DNA from 2 places in the Peribacillus sp. TH27 genome. Region 1 is predicted to be linked to the other one. Evidence: riboswitches for the same ligand, from Rfam matches in the RefSeq annotation. Region 1 holds a riboswitch; the other holds the start of a gene.
What was found. A riboswitch is a leader RNA that binds a small molecule or an ion and turns the genes downstream of it on or off. The one in region 1 is predicted to bind S-adenosylmethionine.
Positions count from the first base shown of each region.

Region 1 (7,620 bases):
TGCCCGGACCATTTGCCACTTTGATGCTAGCTGATTTAGGAGCAGATGTTTTGAAGGTAGAAAGGCCGGCAGCAGGGGATTCATGGGGTGTGAATCAATATCTTAACAGATCAAAGCAATCGATTACCCTTGATTTAAAACAGTCGGAGTCCATCGAAGCCGTAAAAAATTTAGTGAAAGAATACGATATCGTCCTTGAACAATTCCGGCCAGGTGTCATGGAGCGCTTAGGGCTGGGGTACGAGGTTTTAAAACAAATCAATCCGAAGTTAATTTATTGTTCAATCACAGGATTTGGCCAAACCGGTCCATACAAAGACCGCCCGGGTCATGACATCAATTATATTTCGATTGCAGGATTATCAGGCTATTCCGGTACGCAAAAAGACGGCCCAGCAAAGAACGGAACGCAAATAGCTGATCTTGCAGGAGGGTCATTGCATGCTATTATCGGTATTTTGTCCGCAGTCATTTATAGAGACAGAACGGGGGAAGGCCAATACATCGACATCAGCATGACCGACTGCAGTTTCGCTTTAAATGCCATATCCGCACCTCTGAATTTACAAGGGGGCATGGAGCTTGAGCCAGAGAAATTGATGTTAAACGGAGGGTCATTTTATGACTTTTACGAAACGAAAGATGGGCGTTATTTTTCGGTAGGAAGCCTGGAGCCTCCATTCCGTAAAGCTCTATGTGAAGCAATCCTCAAGCCCGAATTGTATGAACTAAGCTTGAGTAGAGATGCTGAGAGTGGAAGTAGATTTAAAACAGCTGTCCAACGTGCTTTTCTTGAAAAGAACTTTGATGAATGGAAAGAAATATTTGCTGATTCTGAGGCCTGTGTAGAACCAGTACTGACTTTTACCGAAGCGACCAATCATCCCCAACTTAAGGAACGGGGCATGATTGTTGAAATACCTGACGGAAAAGGAAGCATCCAGAAGCAAATTGCCTGTCCAATCAAAACATCGGTTTTTACCCCTGATTATAAACATACAGGGCTGAAGCCAGGACAAAGCAATGAAGAAGTTCTCCACACCTTTAATCGCTAAATAAAGAAACGGACCTAGCTAAAATGATATATATATTTAAAGGCTGTCACTTTTCCAAAATCTTTTTGGAGAGAGATAGCCTAATTTTTTTGAATTCAATCTTCGCTGCAACGACGTAAATACTCCTGTACTCATAGTGCTGCAACATTTATGAGGCCGAGCTAAATGGAGGAAGGACGAAATAAGTGGATGAAGGACGAATAAAGTGGATGAAGGACGAATTAAGTGGGAGGAAGGTCAAATTAAGTGGATGAAGGACGAATAAAGCGGAGGAAGGTCGAATTAAGTAGGAGAAAGGCCGAATTAAGTGGGAGGAAGGACGAATAAAGCGGAGGAAGGACGAATAAATCGGAGGAAGGACGAAATAAGTAGGAGGAAGGCCGAATTAAGTGGATGAAGGACGAATAAAGCGGAGGAAGGACGAAATAAGTAGGAGAAAGGTCGAAATAAGTGGATGAAGGACGAATTAATCGGAGGAAGGTCGAAATAAGTAGGAGAAAGGTCGAATTAAGTGGATGAAGGACGAATTAAGTGGAGGAAGGACGAAATAAGTAGGAGAAAGGTCGAACTAAATGAAGAAAGGACGAAATAAGTGGAGGAAGGTCGAATTAATCGGAGAAAGGCCAAATTAATCTTTTATCAATGAAAGCAACAAGACGTGTGTGCTAAAAATTACCAGTTACAACTAGCGTTTACCGGGTATCAGAGTATCATCCTTCAACAAAGGATTTATAAGAAAAAGCTCTAGATAGGAGGATGATAATAATCTTTGGTCTCTATGATATCATTAAATTTCTATTTTCTTTTTTTCTGATTATGCCAATCGTTACACTGATACATTTGAGCGGGCATATCTTCTTTGTTACGATCTTCGGAGGATCAGAAAAGAGAATCTTGATCGGATGTGGGAATAAACTTTTCTCCTTTTGTAACATAGAGGTGAGGAAATATTATTTTAGGAATGGGACATGCGAGTTTAGGGGATTGAAACATGATAATCGATTGACGAATATGCTGATTTATTTAGGGGGCTCTATCTTTAATTTAGTCAGTATGCTAATCATATATAGCTTAGTGTATCAGAATATCTTGGAAAGCTCAGTAATATGGTACCAATTCATATATTTTTCCTTCTATATTATGTTTTTCTCCTTGTTTCCAATGTATTTCTCGGACGGGTCGCCTAGTGATGGGAAGGCTGCAGAATTGGCCTTGAGGAACAAGTTGGAAGATAGGGTGACTGATGATATATTGGTGAAGAAAATGGATGATGATGATAGTTGCAAGTAAAAAGGGACGTTCTTGATGCTCGTTCTTTTTTTGTGCTTGGATGAAATAGAATAGGGTAAAGACGTAGGAGAACCTCATAAACTTTTTCGCGCTTTCGCGGTAAAGTGCTAAAAAAATCCTTTGACTATTATCAGAATATTCCTTATAATATTCTACATTATAGAGACGGGATAGGAGATTAGTAGGATGAAAGATTTTTTCAGTAAATTACTAACTGGAATGAGTATAGGGATTGTTGTTTCCTTAATTCCAAATGCTTTGTTAGGGGAAGTACTTAAGTTATTGATTCCTCATTTTCCAGTATTACAACATATATTCGATATTACAGTTTTTGTGATGAGTTTGTTACCTGTTATGATTGGTGTGATGGTAGGGATTACATTTAAGCTAACATCTATACAAACAGCAAGTGTTGGGATCGCGGCAATGGTCGGTAGTGGTGCTATTCAAAAAACGGCTGATGGTTTATTTGCCCTAAATGGTATTGGAATCGTTATTAATACAGGAATTACAGCCGCACTGACTGTGTTATTTGTTCAATTAATTGGTGACCGATTAAAAGCATATTCCATTTTATTGATGCCGACTTTAAGCATATTAGTGCCAGGGATGATTGGGTATTTAATTCTACCATTTGTGAAATCTTCCACTGGTTTACTGGGAGTCGCTATTTCAAATGTGACATCATTACAACCAATTATAATGGGAGCTATTATTTCTGTTGTGTTCTGTCTCATAATTTTGTCGCCTATTTCAACAGTAGGGGTAGCCACTGTGATCATGCTTTCAGGTATCGGCTCTGGTGCGGCTAATCTAGGCATTGTTGCAGCAGGCGTTGGTCTGGCCATTGCAAGTTATAAAGCAAACTCCCTTGGAACGGCATTAGCACATGTATTAGGCTCACCAAAAATTCAAATGAGAAACTTCTTCATGAAACCGAAGATCGCTTTTCCGATGTTGATCACAGCTGCGATTCTTGGTGCTTTGGCCGGTCTGTTAAATATTCAAGGCACACCCTATAGTGCTGGGTTCGGTTTATCAGGTCTAGTTGGTCCATTAAATTATATGAAACTGGCTGAAGGTGGATGGGTCGTTGAGAATGTAGCAATCATGCTAAGCACTTTCTTCATTCTTCCGATTGCATTGAACCTAGGTCTTATCTATATATTCTCAAAAAAATTAAAACTGATTAAAGCAGAGGATTATAAATTGCATTTTGATTAATAACTCAAACTTCCTCATGAAATAGAGGATGCTGATATATAGACAATATAGAAAGAGCAACGCTTTATTTGAATGCGTTGCTCTTTCTATAATATTTCTTTATCCCCAAACTTCTTTCGCTACATCAACAATAAATTTCAACTTTTCCCATTGTTGTTCTTCCGTTAGCTTATTGCCATGATGGGTGGAAGCGAATCCGCATTGTGGACTTAAGCATAATTGTTCGAGTGGCACGAATTGTGAAGCTTCTTTAATACGAGCTATAACTGCTTCTTTGTCTTCGATTTCTCCATTTTTTGAAGTGACGACTCCTAGAACAACTCGTGCTCCGCCATTTGGAATGTATTCTAACGGTTTGAAATCTCCTGAACGGTTATCGTCATATTCCAGGAAGAATCCATTTACTTTTTCTTTTGCCAATAATGTTGGTGCGATACGTGCATAGCTTCCTTCAAACGCCCACGTTGATTGATAGTTCCCGCGACATAAGTGTGTCGTGACGACCAAATCCTCTGGTTTTCCCTCCAAAGCTCCATTAATTACGCGCAATGCTAAATCAATTAATTGTTCTCTAGAGTATTTTCCATCTTTGAACTGAAATTCTGGAGAGGAAAGTCTAGCAATATAAACATCATCCAATTGTAAGTAACGTACACCAGCTTCATAAAAGGCCTTTAAAGCATATTGATACGCTTTAATGATGTCATTTGCATAGTCTTCGATATCAGGGTAGATGTCTTCATTATAAACACCCACAGCAAATAATTGATTGGGACTAGGAATGGTTTGTTTCGTAACAGCACGTCCGGCAACGATTTTGTTCAATTCAATAAAGTCATGAATGAAGGGATGTTCAGGATTGAATGAAACCTTCCCAGTATTGCGAATATTGTATCTCTCTGTTTCCACGCCATCGAATGTGAGACCTTTTTCAGTTACATACCCATCGATTCCATTTAAATGCTCTAGGAAGTCAAAGTGCCACCATGTGCGTCTAAACTCACCGTCCGTTACTACCTCTAATCCAACTTCAATTTGCTTATCAACAATCCGCTTGATTTCTTCCGTTTCAACTTCGTGAAGTTGCTCTGCAGTAATTGTGCCGTCTTTAAATTGCTTTCTAGCATCATGTAAATTATCCGGTCTTAATAAACTCCCGACGTGATCTGCTCTAAATGGTGCCTTTGTTATAGTGATTGACATGTTTCATTCCTTCTTTCTTTTTATAAAATAAAAAACCTCTTCTTTTAAAAAAAGAAGAGGTGTTGGCTACTAAGCAATTTACTCTTCTTATCTTCAAGTTTTTACACTTCTGGAATTAGCACAGTACATTAAAGTCTGTTGCTGAGGTATCAAAGGGCCAGTCCCTCCACCTCTCTTGATAAGAGTTGTCTATTAAATTAAGTATGACTATACAGATAGTTTTAATAAAGGTCAAGGGTGAAAGGTGTAAAATTTAGAATATGCCGATTATTCACCAGGACCTTGCATGTTATGAAGGGTTAACTACATTCGTGAAGACAGCATATGCTATAACTGACGTTCCATATGGAATGAAGTTACCTGTAAGTTAAGTTGGAGGGGGAAAACCACGATGAATACGTTCAATCCATCTAATATTTCCGGGAATGGTTTACCGATAACGTTAACTGCGTCTATGCTAGAGCGAATTATAAAGATGAAATCAGGTGAGCAGGATGTTAAAGTCGAGATTACGCCAGTACATATAGTGCTTTTCGGAACGACGGAAGTGAAAAAAATGATGTTTAAGAAAAACGTGCCTTTCCGTATTACATTAAAACCGATTCACGTGGAAAAAAGAACGATTTCATTTGAATTAGTAGAAATGAAGCCTATTGATAGGAATTTTATTAACCAAAAGATATTTAACAGACCGCCATTTTTTGAATTTGAAAATAGAATGATCAAAATGAATTTTAATGCTTGGAACATCGTGAAAAGAATACCCGTGGGCACTATTAAATCGTATGAGTTGGTGGAAGGTGCATTAAAAATTAAACTTTCATTATGATGAATTGAAGAAAGGGTAAGCAATTAAGGAAATGATAGCATTCTTACCTGTACTATTTTAAAGGGGATACCAGGTATGTTAGTGTAAGGATATGGTAAAGGACGATTCTTCAATAAGAAATATTGTGTTTGATAAATCAAGTTCTTTAAAATATACTAAATAACTAAAAGTTTTGAGTTTTTCCGGTAGATAAGGGGGAAAATGAATGGACCAGAAAATTTTGCCTGCTTCGGCAAGCATGAAGGATTTCGAAAGATTTCTAGAAAGTTCCTATGAAATAGGTGTGTTTCTTGATTTGCATATATCACAATTGAAAAATGTAAGCTTAATGGCAAAGCAGCATAATAAGAAAATGATTTATCATGTCGATTTAATTCATGGTATTAAAAGTGATGAATACGCTACAGAATTTATTTGTCAGGAGTATTGCCCATATGGCCTGATTTCAACAAAATCCAGCGTGATTTTGAAAGCGAAGCAAAAGGGTGTTATTGCCATTCAACGAATCTTTTTAATTGACTCACATGCGTTAGAGAAAAGTTATAAGCTGGTACAGAAAACAAAGCCTGATTATATCGAAGTTTTGCCTGGCGCAATGCCTTGGATGATTAAAGAGGTAAAGGAACGCTTACAAACTCCTATCTTTGCTGGAGGGCTCATACGTTCTTCAGATGAAGTCCTGAATGCCCTTGAGGCAGGAGCTTCGTCAATCACGACTTCAAAAACTGAATTATGGGAGATGTTTTAATTCAGATAGGAGTTGAAGTGTGATAGAGGAAAAAAAATACAGAAAAAATCATTTGTTTTTATATAAATTAATTGACAGCGTTTTCACTACCTAGTATATTTACATTACAAGTTAATACATGTGACGGAGATTAGGAGATTCACACCAGACATACTCATTTTTTGAGGAAAGTTCTGCTGTGAATCTCCTTTTATTTGTTGGTAAGGCATCATTCTATAAGAGGAGGGGTTATGTATGACTCCATTTTGGGGAGAAGTAGTAGGCACGATGATTTTAATTTTATTTGGTGCAGGTATTGGGGCAGGATCTTCCTTAAAGGGATCTTATGCCAAAGATGCAGGCTGGATTGTCATCACGATTGCATGGGGACTGGCTGTTACAATGGGTGTCTTTGCAGTGGGTTCCATAAGCGGAGCACATTTAAACCCGGCTGTTACAGTAGCATTAGCTATCAATGGAGATTTTCCTTGGGCTGATGTGCCAGGGTACATCGTGGCACAAATGATAGGGGCAATTATAGGTGCGACACTTGTATTCCTGCATTATTTGCCTCACTGGAAAGCTACGGAGGATCCAGGTACAAAGCTTGGAGTGTTTGCAACCTCACCAGCTATCCCACATACTTTTTCAAATCTATTAAGTGAAATGATTGGTACATTCATCCTTGTTCTTGGCTTATTATTTATTGGTGCCGGCAAGTTTACAGAAGGTCTGAACCCATTTGCTGTCGGTTTATTGATTGTTGTTATCGGGATGTCGCTCGGAGGAACAACAGGCTATGCCATAAACCCTGCACGTGATCTTGGACCTCGTATTGCTCACTTCCTGCTGCCAATACCAGGTAAGGGAAATTCGAATTGGGGCTATGCTTGGATTCCGGTTGTTGGCCCGATTGTCGGTGGAGCACTTGGAGCTGTCTTCTATAAAGCAGTCTTTTTAGGTGAATTGACGACAGTCTTTTGGACTGTTTTAGGAGCAAGCCTAATAATATTGGTATTAGCATATACTTTTGGAAAAAAGCAGTCGCGTGAGTTAGAAACTAGCAACATTGCTAGTTAAATTAAAAAGGGGGGAAACACATTATGGAAAAATATATCTTATCATTGGATCAAGGAACAACTAGTTCACGGGCGATTTTGTTTAACGAAAAGGGCGAGATCGTCCACTCGGCCCAAAAGGAATTCACACAGCATTTCCCTAAGCCAGGCTGGGTAGAGCATAACGCCAATGAGATTTGGGGATCAATTTTAGCAGTGATTGCTGGTGTACTA
Region 1 covers NZ_JAEKEV010000002.1:3,752,924-3,760,543, forward strand. The annotation lists gene JFU24_RS19430 (CaiB/BaiF CoA transferase family protein) at 1-1,055, shown strand, start outside; gene JFU24_RS19435 (PTS transporter subunit IIC) at 2,532-3,569, shown strand; gene JFU24_RS19440 (5-methyltetrahydropteroyltriglutamate--homocysteine S-methyltransferase) at 3,669-4,772, opposite strand; SAM riboswitch class I at 4,857-4,957, opposite strand; gene JFU24_RS19445 (hypothetical protein) at 5,164-5,601, shown strand; gene JFU24_RS19450 (glycerol-3-phosphate responsive antiterminator) at 5,807-6,349, shown strand; gene JFU24_RS19455 (MIP/aquaporin family protein) at 6,584-7,408, shown strand; gene glpK (glycerol kinase GlpK) at 7,432-7,620, shown strand, end outside.

Region 2 (7,620 bases), 1.1 Mb from region 1:
GAACAATATTGACTGGTTAATAGCTCTGAGATTTCTTACCCCCCATTACGAAAAAAGATGCCTCAAATAACAAGGCACCTTTTTCATCCATTCTATTTCTTACATAAGCTCATAGACTTCTTTTGTCTTCTTATTCACGCCATACCAACCCCAAGTAGCCTTATGCCCACTTCCCTTACTGTCATTGGCCATTTCAAACACTTGGAATATGTAATCTCCCTTTTCATCTTCACGATCATATTGAATTTGAAGCTGAGGATAGTTTTCCATGTCAGCGTAGTCTTTCACCAGATTTTCCGCCTGAGCTTTCGTCAATGTCTTATCTAAATCCTTGTTACTCTCGTGATTTCCTTTATCAGCTAGCTTCGATGTGGCGGGGGCCTCCACTGGCTCATCCTCTTCTTCTGACTCGGTAACTGGGTTTTCAGACTCATCCCTCGATTGCTCTGCCTCAGTGTCTTCAACTGGCTCAGCACTGGCTTCTCCAGTTTCTGAGGACATTCCAATTGCCTTTTGTACCATGAGTTTACCTTTCTCATAATTTGCCTTATATGCAGCAGCTTCTTCAAAAAACACTTGAGCCGCCTCAAAATCTTGTTCCTCGTATTTCTTCATTCCATCTGCCAAAAGGACGCAAAGTTCCATTAACTCTTTCGTCTCCCCTGTTTGGTCTTCTTTATACGCTAATTCAAATGCCTCATGGGCCTCTAAATAATTTTCCTCTTCCACCTGACTTTTTCCTAGCTCCATGTTGGAATCGTAATTCCTGGTTGTACAGCCTGAAACAATTAATGCCATCATTAAAATAAATATGAGTAATCTCTTCAAAAAGTCACTCCTCACTTTTACTGAATACACATACACTTCCATATTATTCTATAAATCTATCTTACCCGATTTTACAAGAAATATCTGACATCTTTATCTCTATCGATTTATTATGGAGAATGTTCACTTTTACGATTATATTTTTACAAATAGTGGTACATCATAGATAAACGCTTGAAAGGGTGATGAAAAAATGATGCAGGAAAAACAGACCTATCATGTGGATTTGGTCAGCGGCGATGTACTAGGAAAAAAACTTGAGGAAAATCCAAGCTTTACTATACACGCTACAGATGAAGAACTAGCAGAATTAAAGCAATGCCTAGAGGAACATCGAACAGATGACTTGGAGTCATACGCTCGTTCTCATGTACCTTATCTTCTCTATCATCATGACCGGGCAAATGATAAATACGATGAAGCTATGAAAAAGCTGTACGCCATCATATATAAATTAGGCGATGAAACAGCCCGAAAGCATATTGAAGAAATCGGCATATTGGCAGATAACAAATTCAAAGGCAACGAGGAAATCCAAAACTTTAAATAGGAGAATAATTAAACAGAACCTGAAATATCAAGTTTCTATTTTTTAAAAGAACGAGGATGAAAAAAGCATCTTCGAAAGAAAGTGATTTAACACATGGGGTACATCACGATCAGAGTGTTTGGAGTTTTACAGGAAGAAAATTATGATGGTATTAGTTTTGGAAATGCATAATCCAAAATAAAAATATACCAGAACTGTTGCATTCAATAGGTAACGATTCTGGTATATTTAACGTTTTGCGGATTACTTTACGATGAAAAATAAGGTGTCATTCACACATAAGTCTAGTGTTTTTGCTTATAATAGGTAACCGCTAGCGCTAGGGCAAGTACGGTTCCTTTAACGATGTCCATCGCGTAGTATGGGACAGACATCATAATCAGTCCGTTTTGAAGGATTCCAATCAGGACTGCACCGATGAAGGTTCCGAAGGCATTCGGTTTCCCTGCTCCTAGAACGGATGAACCAATAAATGCTGCTGCAACAGCATCCATTAAGTAAGGAGACCCGGAATTGATTTCGGATGTCATGACACGGGAAGCAAGGACAATTCCCCCGATTGCGGCAAAGAGAGCCGAAAGGAGATAGGCCAGTACTTTGTATTTATTTACCGAAATTCCAGAAAGTCTGGCAGCTTCCTTATTTCCCCCAATAATGTACATATAACGACCGTGCTTGGTATAAGTCAAAAAGATATGGGTAGCTATCACAATGACTGCCATGATCAGAATAATCCAAGGGACCTGTCCAATCTTAGCGAAAAATGGGCTGATCAGTCCTTCAGCGAACGTTCCATCAGGCATGACCATATTTTGTGAAACCGTTGCTCCTTTTGTATAGGTAAGAGCAATCCCTTGGATGATGAACATGGTCGCTAATGTCATAAGCATGTCAGGAATTCTCAATTTTACAATCATGAATGAATTTAATGCTCCTACTACAAGCGACGCACCGATTGCAGCTAATATGGCAATCAGGGTATCCTGCGAAAACCAAACAAACATCGAAATGACGATCGCATTAGCCAATGATGCTACAGAACCAACGGATAGGTCAAAACCATCCACAGTTAAGGATATCGTAATTCCAATCGCAATAATGGTCACGATTGAAATAGAACGCAGAATGTTAATTAGATTATTAGCTTGAATGAAAGATGGATTTGAAACGGCAAATATCCCAACCAAAATGATAATCGTCAAGATTGTGCCGTATTTATAGAAAAAGTCGAATAAGTCTACTTTTTTCTTCGCTTTTGTTGTCTGTGTGAGAACAGGAATCGGTGTACTCATCCTATTTGCCTCCTGTTGAGTAGAATAGTAGTTCTTCTTCATTGGTTTTGCTTGTCTCTAATTCGATGACTGTCTTTCCACCATATAACACATAAGTTCGATTAGTAATACCGATGATTTCAGACAACTCAGATGATGCATATATAATTGCCTTCCCATTTCTGGCAAGTTGGGCAATCAATTCGAATATGTCCTTCTTGGCCCCTACATCGACGCCTTTTGTAGGTTCATCAAATATGTATACATCTGCATCAGCAATCAGCCACTTTCCGATAGCGACCTTTTGTTGATTACCACCTGACAAGTTTTCAACCTTAGCTTCCTCTGAAGGGGTTTTAATACCAAGACTCGTAATAATTTCCTTCGCTTTTTTCTTTTCCGCCTTACGATCTACAAAGCTGAATATCTTGCTGAATTTTCCGACACTTGCTGCAGTCAAGTTCGTTGCAACTGATTCCTGAACAAGAATGCCTTCTTTCCTGCGTTCTTCCGGTACAAGTGCTAGACCACTTTTTACTGCATGATACGGTGTTTTCAATGAAAGCTTTCTACCATTCATCACGACTTCCCCTGTTGTGATAGCAGTATGACCGAATAGGGTTTTACACAGCTCTGTTTTCCCTGCTCCAACCAATCCTGCCAAACCAACAATCTCTCCTGCTTTTAGATGAAGGCTAACATTTTTAACTTTTTCGGCATCTGACAGTCCCTTCACTTCCAGAACAACTTCACCAATCGCAGCATTTACAACAGGGAACTGTTCATCCATTGTTTTCCCAAGCATTCCCTCGACCACTTCGTTTTGGGTAATATCCGCTACTTCTCGACATGCAACACTTTTCCCATTCCTCATAATCGTAATTTCTTCACAAATTTCAAAAATCTCTGGAAGACGATGGGAAATAAAAATGATGCCAACGCCTCTTTGCTTTAATTCATTTACAATTCGAAATAGTTCTGACGTCTCCGTATAACTTAACGGAGCAGTTGGTTCGTCGAGGATCAGGAATTTGCATTCCGTCGAGACTGCTCTTGCAATCAGAACCATCTGTTTTTCAGCCAAGGTAAGATCTCTCACCAGCTTTTTCGAAGAGACACCAATTTTCATCTCTGCCAGGATATAAGTGGCTTTTCTATGCAACTCTTTCCAATGGACCATCTGTTTTTTGCCCATGTTTTGCACCGTATCATTCAACATTACATTTTCCCCAACAGTTAAATAAGGAATGAGTGCCGTATCTACTTCCTGATAAACAATTTGAATACCTTGTTCCTGTGCAGCCTTCGGTGAACGGATATCCTGCTTCTTTCCATCCAGAAAAATTTCACCTGTATAATGGGCATGAGCGCCCGATAAGACCTTCATTAGCGTAGATTTCCCTGCTCCGTTTGCGCCGACCACTGCATGGGCTGTCCCTGATTGTACTGAAAAATCAACTTCACTAAGCGCCTTTACTCCCGGAAATCCAATCGATATCTTTTTCATTTCTAGTTGTGTGCTCATGCCCATTCCCCCTATTAAACAGACACTCTCTTCACTAGAAAGAGAGTGTCTAATGACTCTGTTTTTTACTTTTTATAATGATCTTTCAATACTTTCATCCATTCTTCTTCAAATTCCGTTGATACTCCCCATCCTTCGACAATACCGGACAAGTTGGCCATGTTGACCGCTTCTTTTGAAGCTTGAATCTGCTCTTGTGAAATAAGTGAAGCTTCTAAGTCATATGTTTGCGGTGTTTCTTCACCCGCTAATTTTTTTGCCAAAATCCTCATATTCACTGCACCAATCAATTTCGGATCGACAGCTGCCGTGTAAGACCAAGAGCTGCCTTTCGCTTGAATCTCTTGAAGATCAGCATTAGATACGTCGATTCCGTATATCTTCACTTCATCGCGGCCAGCTTCTTTAATCGCACGAGCCGCTCCAATTGCGAATGCATCCCATGTTGCGAAAATCGCATCTAGTTTGCCTTTGGGATATTTATTCAACATTGCGGCTACCGCATTTTGTGTCTGAACCGAAGTATCTGCAGATGCTACTCCGAATCTTTCGACTTCTTTAATCCCAGGATTTTCTTTTAATTTTTCCTGATACACCGCATTTCTTCTCACCATTGGTGGGAAACCATCTACCCAAAGGTATGCGATCGCTGCTTCACCTTTTTGTTCTTCTATCAATTTATCAAAAGCCAGAGTTGCCAATGCTTCATCATCCTGTGAAGTTAAGGTCACACCGTCAATTTTAGATAAGTCGCTAATAGAGTCGAATGTAACAACGCTCTTTCCTGCATCAACCAACTTTTGAACGTCATTCACTGTTGCTGCATCATCACCATGGGAGATAATATAGCCGTCATAATCTTCTTGTAAAGCCTGGGCGATTGCATCATGGAATTTAGCCGTATCGCCATTTGCTGTATACGTATCCACTTGAAAACCTAATGCTTCTCCTTCTTCCTTCGCTCCAGCTAAATATTGAGCCGTATGATCATCTCCGCCAATCTTACGAATGACTTTGATTTTGGCACCTTCCCCTTTTGCAAATCGTTCTGGAACATTTTTAAAAGATACTTTTTCATCCTTCTTTGATTCTGTTGAACTTTGTCCTGAAGAGCAGCCCGTTAAAAGCAAAGCCGAAGCTATGACCGAAACGAAAACCCTTTTAAAAATTGACTTCCTCATTTTAGTTCCCCCTTCTTTTCACTCATTAATCTTATCAATTAGGTTGGTGTAAATCCCAAAATAAAAACCTCTCTAGAATAGAGAGGTTTAATCAGCTGATTTGCAGACTTGTCCCTCTCTTATCTGTCAAAACATTTCTGTTTTGCAGGATTTAGCACCAATTCCTAATGGAACGGTTGCTGGGCATCTTAGGGCCAGTCCCTCCGCCACTCTTGATAAGAGAATATAATGTGTTACGTTTTTCGTAATTACCACTTTATAGGGATATAGTCGTAAAGTCAATAGATTTTTGAATATTTAAAATGTTTCTTATTACACTTATTTTCTTTGTAGCTTAGCCAGACGCTTTTTCTCGATCTTTTCAAGTCTTTCTAACTGACGTAGTTTCACTTCAAATAGAGTAATCGGGTCACGGTATACTTCCGGATTTTCTCTCATATGCTCCAGTGCTGCCTGATGATCTTTGATTTCAGTCTGTGTTTGTTCTATCGTTTTTTGAAGTAAGGCAAATGAACTGCGATAGAAAAGTGAGATATCTCTATCCAAAGATTTTTCAAACAATCCGAATTGTGTAAGGAAACGGTCACTGATCATCTCTGCAACATCCTGGTAGTCTTCACTTTCTAGGTACTTCTTATACCGGTTGTACATATTAGCTTTATTTTGCGGAATCGCTCCAAACAACTTCCCTGCCCCTTTAAGCAGCAATTGCGATGGGGTCCGGCGTAGTAAAATATTAACGTCTTCAATGCGGATACTGCTTGTCATCCGATCCGCATCACGGCGCCAATCATCCAAAACTCTAAAGTCTCCCGCAAGTGTAATTCGCTCTTCTTTGTACAATTCATTGAACCCTGTGCTCATCTCATCCATAAACTGTTGAATTTGTGTAAATTCCAACTGAGATGTAGCAATCCAGTCTTGAAGAGAACGGTAATATTGCGGCATAATCTTGTCTGAAATATATGCCTGAATCTGCTCATTCATTTCATCGTTCAACTGTATATGAACTTGGCTGAAATCGCTACTTTCCGTTAATGATTTAGAACATTCTCTTAGTAATTCAGGGATTCTTGAAGAAAGCTGTTTTTTCACTTCTTCTTTAATTGAACGATACGACCTTATGATATTTTCACTTTTTTCTTTTTCCAAATCTGCCAGTTGATTGACGGCTCCATTCAATTTGACTTCCATCTGCTCATTCCAAGAAATTGAGTGCTCGCATTTCCGCTCATTAGCTGCCCGTTTTTCTAGCAGGTAAGATAACGTTTTGCGAATGAATGCAAGAATCTTCTCAGATCTTCTTTCCTTCCAATTATCAGCTTGATAATTCGAATCAAGGAAGGATGAAAGGTCCTGTAACTGCTGTTTGCTGTCATAAAGTTTGGAGAACGCAAATACTTTTGCGTTCGGGAAATACGCATTCACTTTATCCCATGTTTCATCTTCCATCCGGACTGCCACTTGGTCACTGTAAATCGTATCCATCTTATTTAGTAAGAAATGAATCGGAAGTTTCGGTGCCATCATTTGAATTTCCAATAACAAATCTCGTTCACTACCGGTGAAAGGCGCTCGTGCATCGAGAACAAACATCAATCCATCGCTGCCCTGTAAATACCCTTGGAAATCAGAGTCTACACTTTTTTCCCCATTGAACCCTGGTGTATCAAGTAAACGCAGGCGATTATTTTTTAGGTAGTCACTAATAAGGGTCACGTCGACAATGGTTCCGCGCTGACGGCGTGTTTCATCCAATTCAGTTAACTCACCAACGACTTTGTGATCTGTATCTGTAATTTCATAGATTTCCAGATTATCTCCATCTTTGACACTGACAAGGGACGAATGGTCCTCGGCAGCAATACTCTCTCCAGCAAGCGACTGAATAAAGGATGTTTTGCCATTGCCTGTGCTTCCGACAAGAAGAAGATTGAAATTTTCGGTATCCTTAAGTCCGTCTACCATCCATTTCAGTTTATTGCCAACTGTTAAGTTATTCTCTTCAGCCCACTGAATAATGGAATTGAACAGTTTTTCGCCCGCTTCCAATCCGCCTCCCAATTTAGGCGATTTTGCTAACAGACTTTCTGCATCCTGAACAACCAGTGCATTAATTGTATCAGGGAAAATTTCATTCCATGACAGAACGGAAGCCGCTGCAAATAACGAAAGCTCTCCATCCGCGATTTTCAACCAATTTTCCAACAATCTCGGCACAACAGGACTCAAATCTTTGATTAAGTGTGTTCCTTCAAGCAAACC
Region 2 covers NZ_JAEKEV010000002.1:2,612,829-2,620,448, forward strand. The annotation lists gene JFU24_RS13975 (hypothetical protein) at 100-828, opposite strand; gene JFU24_RS13980 (hydrolase) at 1,022-1,378, shown strand; gene JFU24_RS13985 (ABC transporter permease) at 1,663-2,670, opposite strand; gene JFU24_RS13990 (sugar ABC transporter ATP-binding protein) at 2,672-4,174, opposite strand; gene JFU24_RS13995 (sugar ABC transporter substrate-binding protein) at 4,240-5,355, opposite strand; SAM riboswitch class I at 5,472-5,577, opposite strand; gene JFU24_RS14000 (GTPase domain-containing protein) at 5,674-7,620, opposite strand, start outside.
Region 2: it holds a riboswitch for S-adenosylmethionine, as region 1 does, so the genes downstream of both, JFU24_RS13995 (sugar ABC transporter substrate-binding protein) here and JFU24_RS19440 (5-methyltetrahydropteroyltriglutamate--homocysteine S-methyltransferase) in region 1, are expected to answer to the same signal.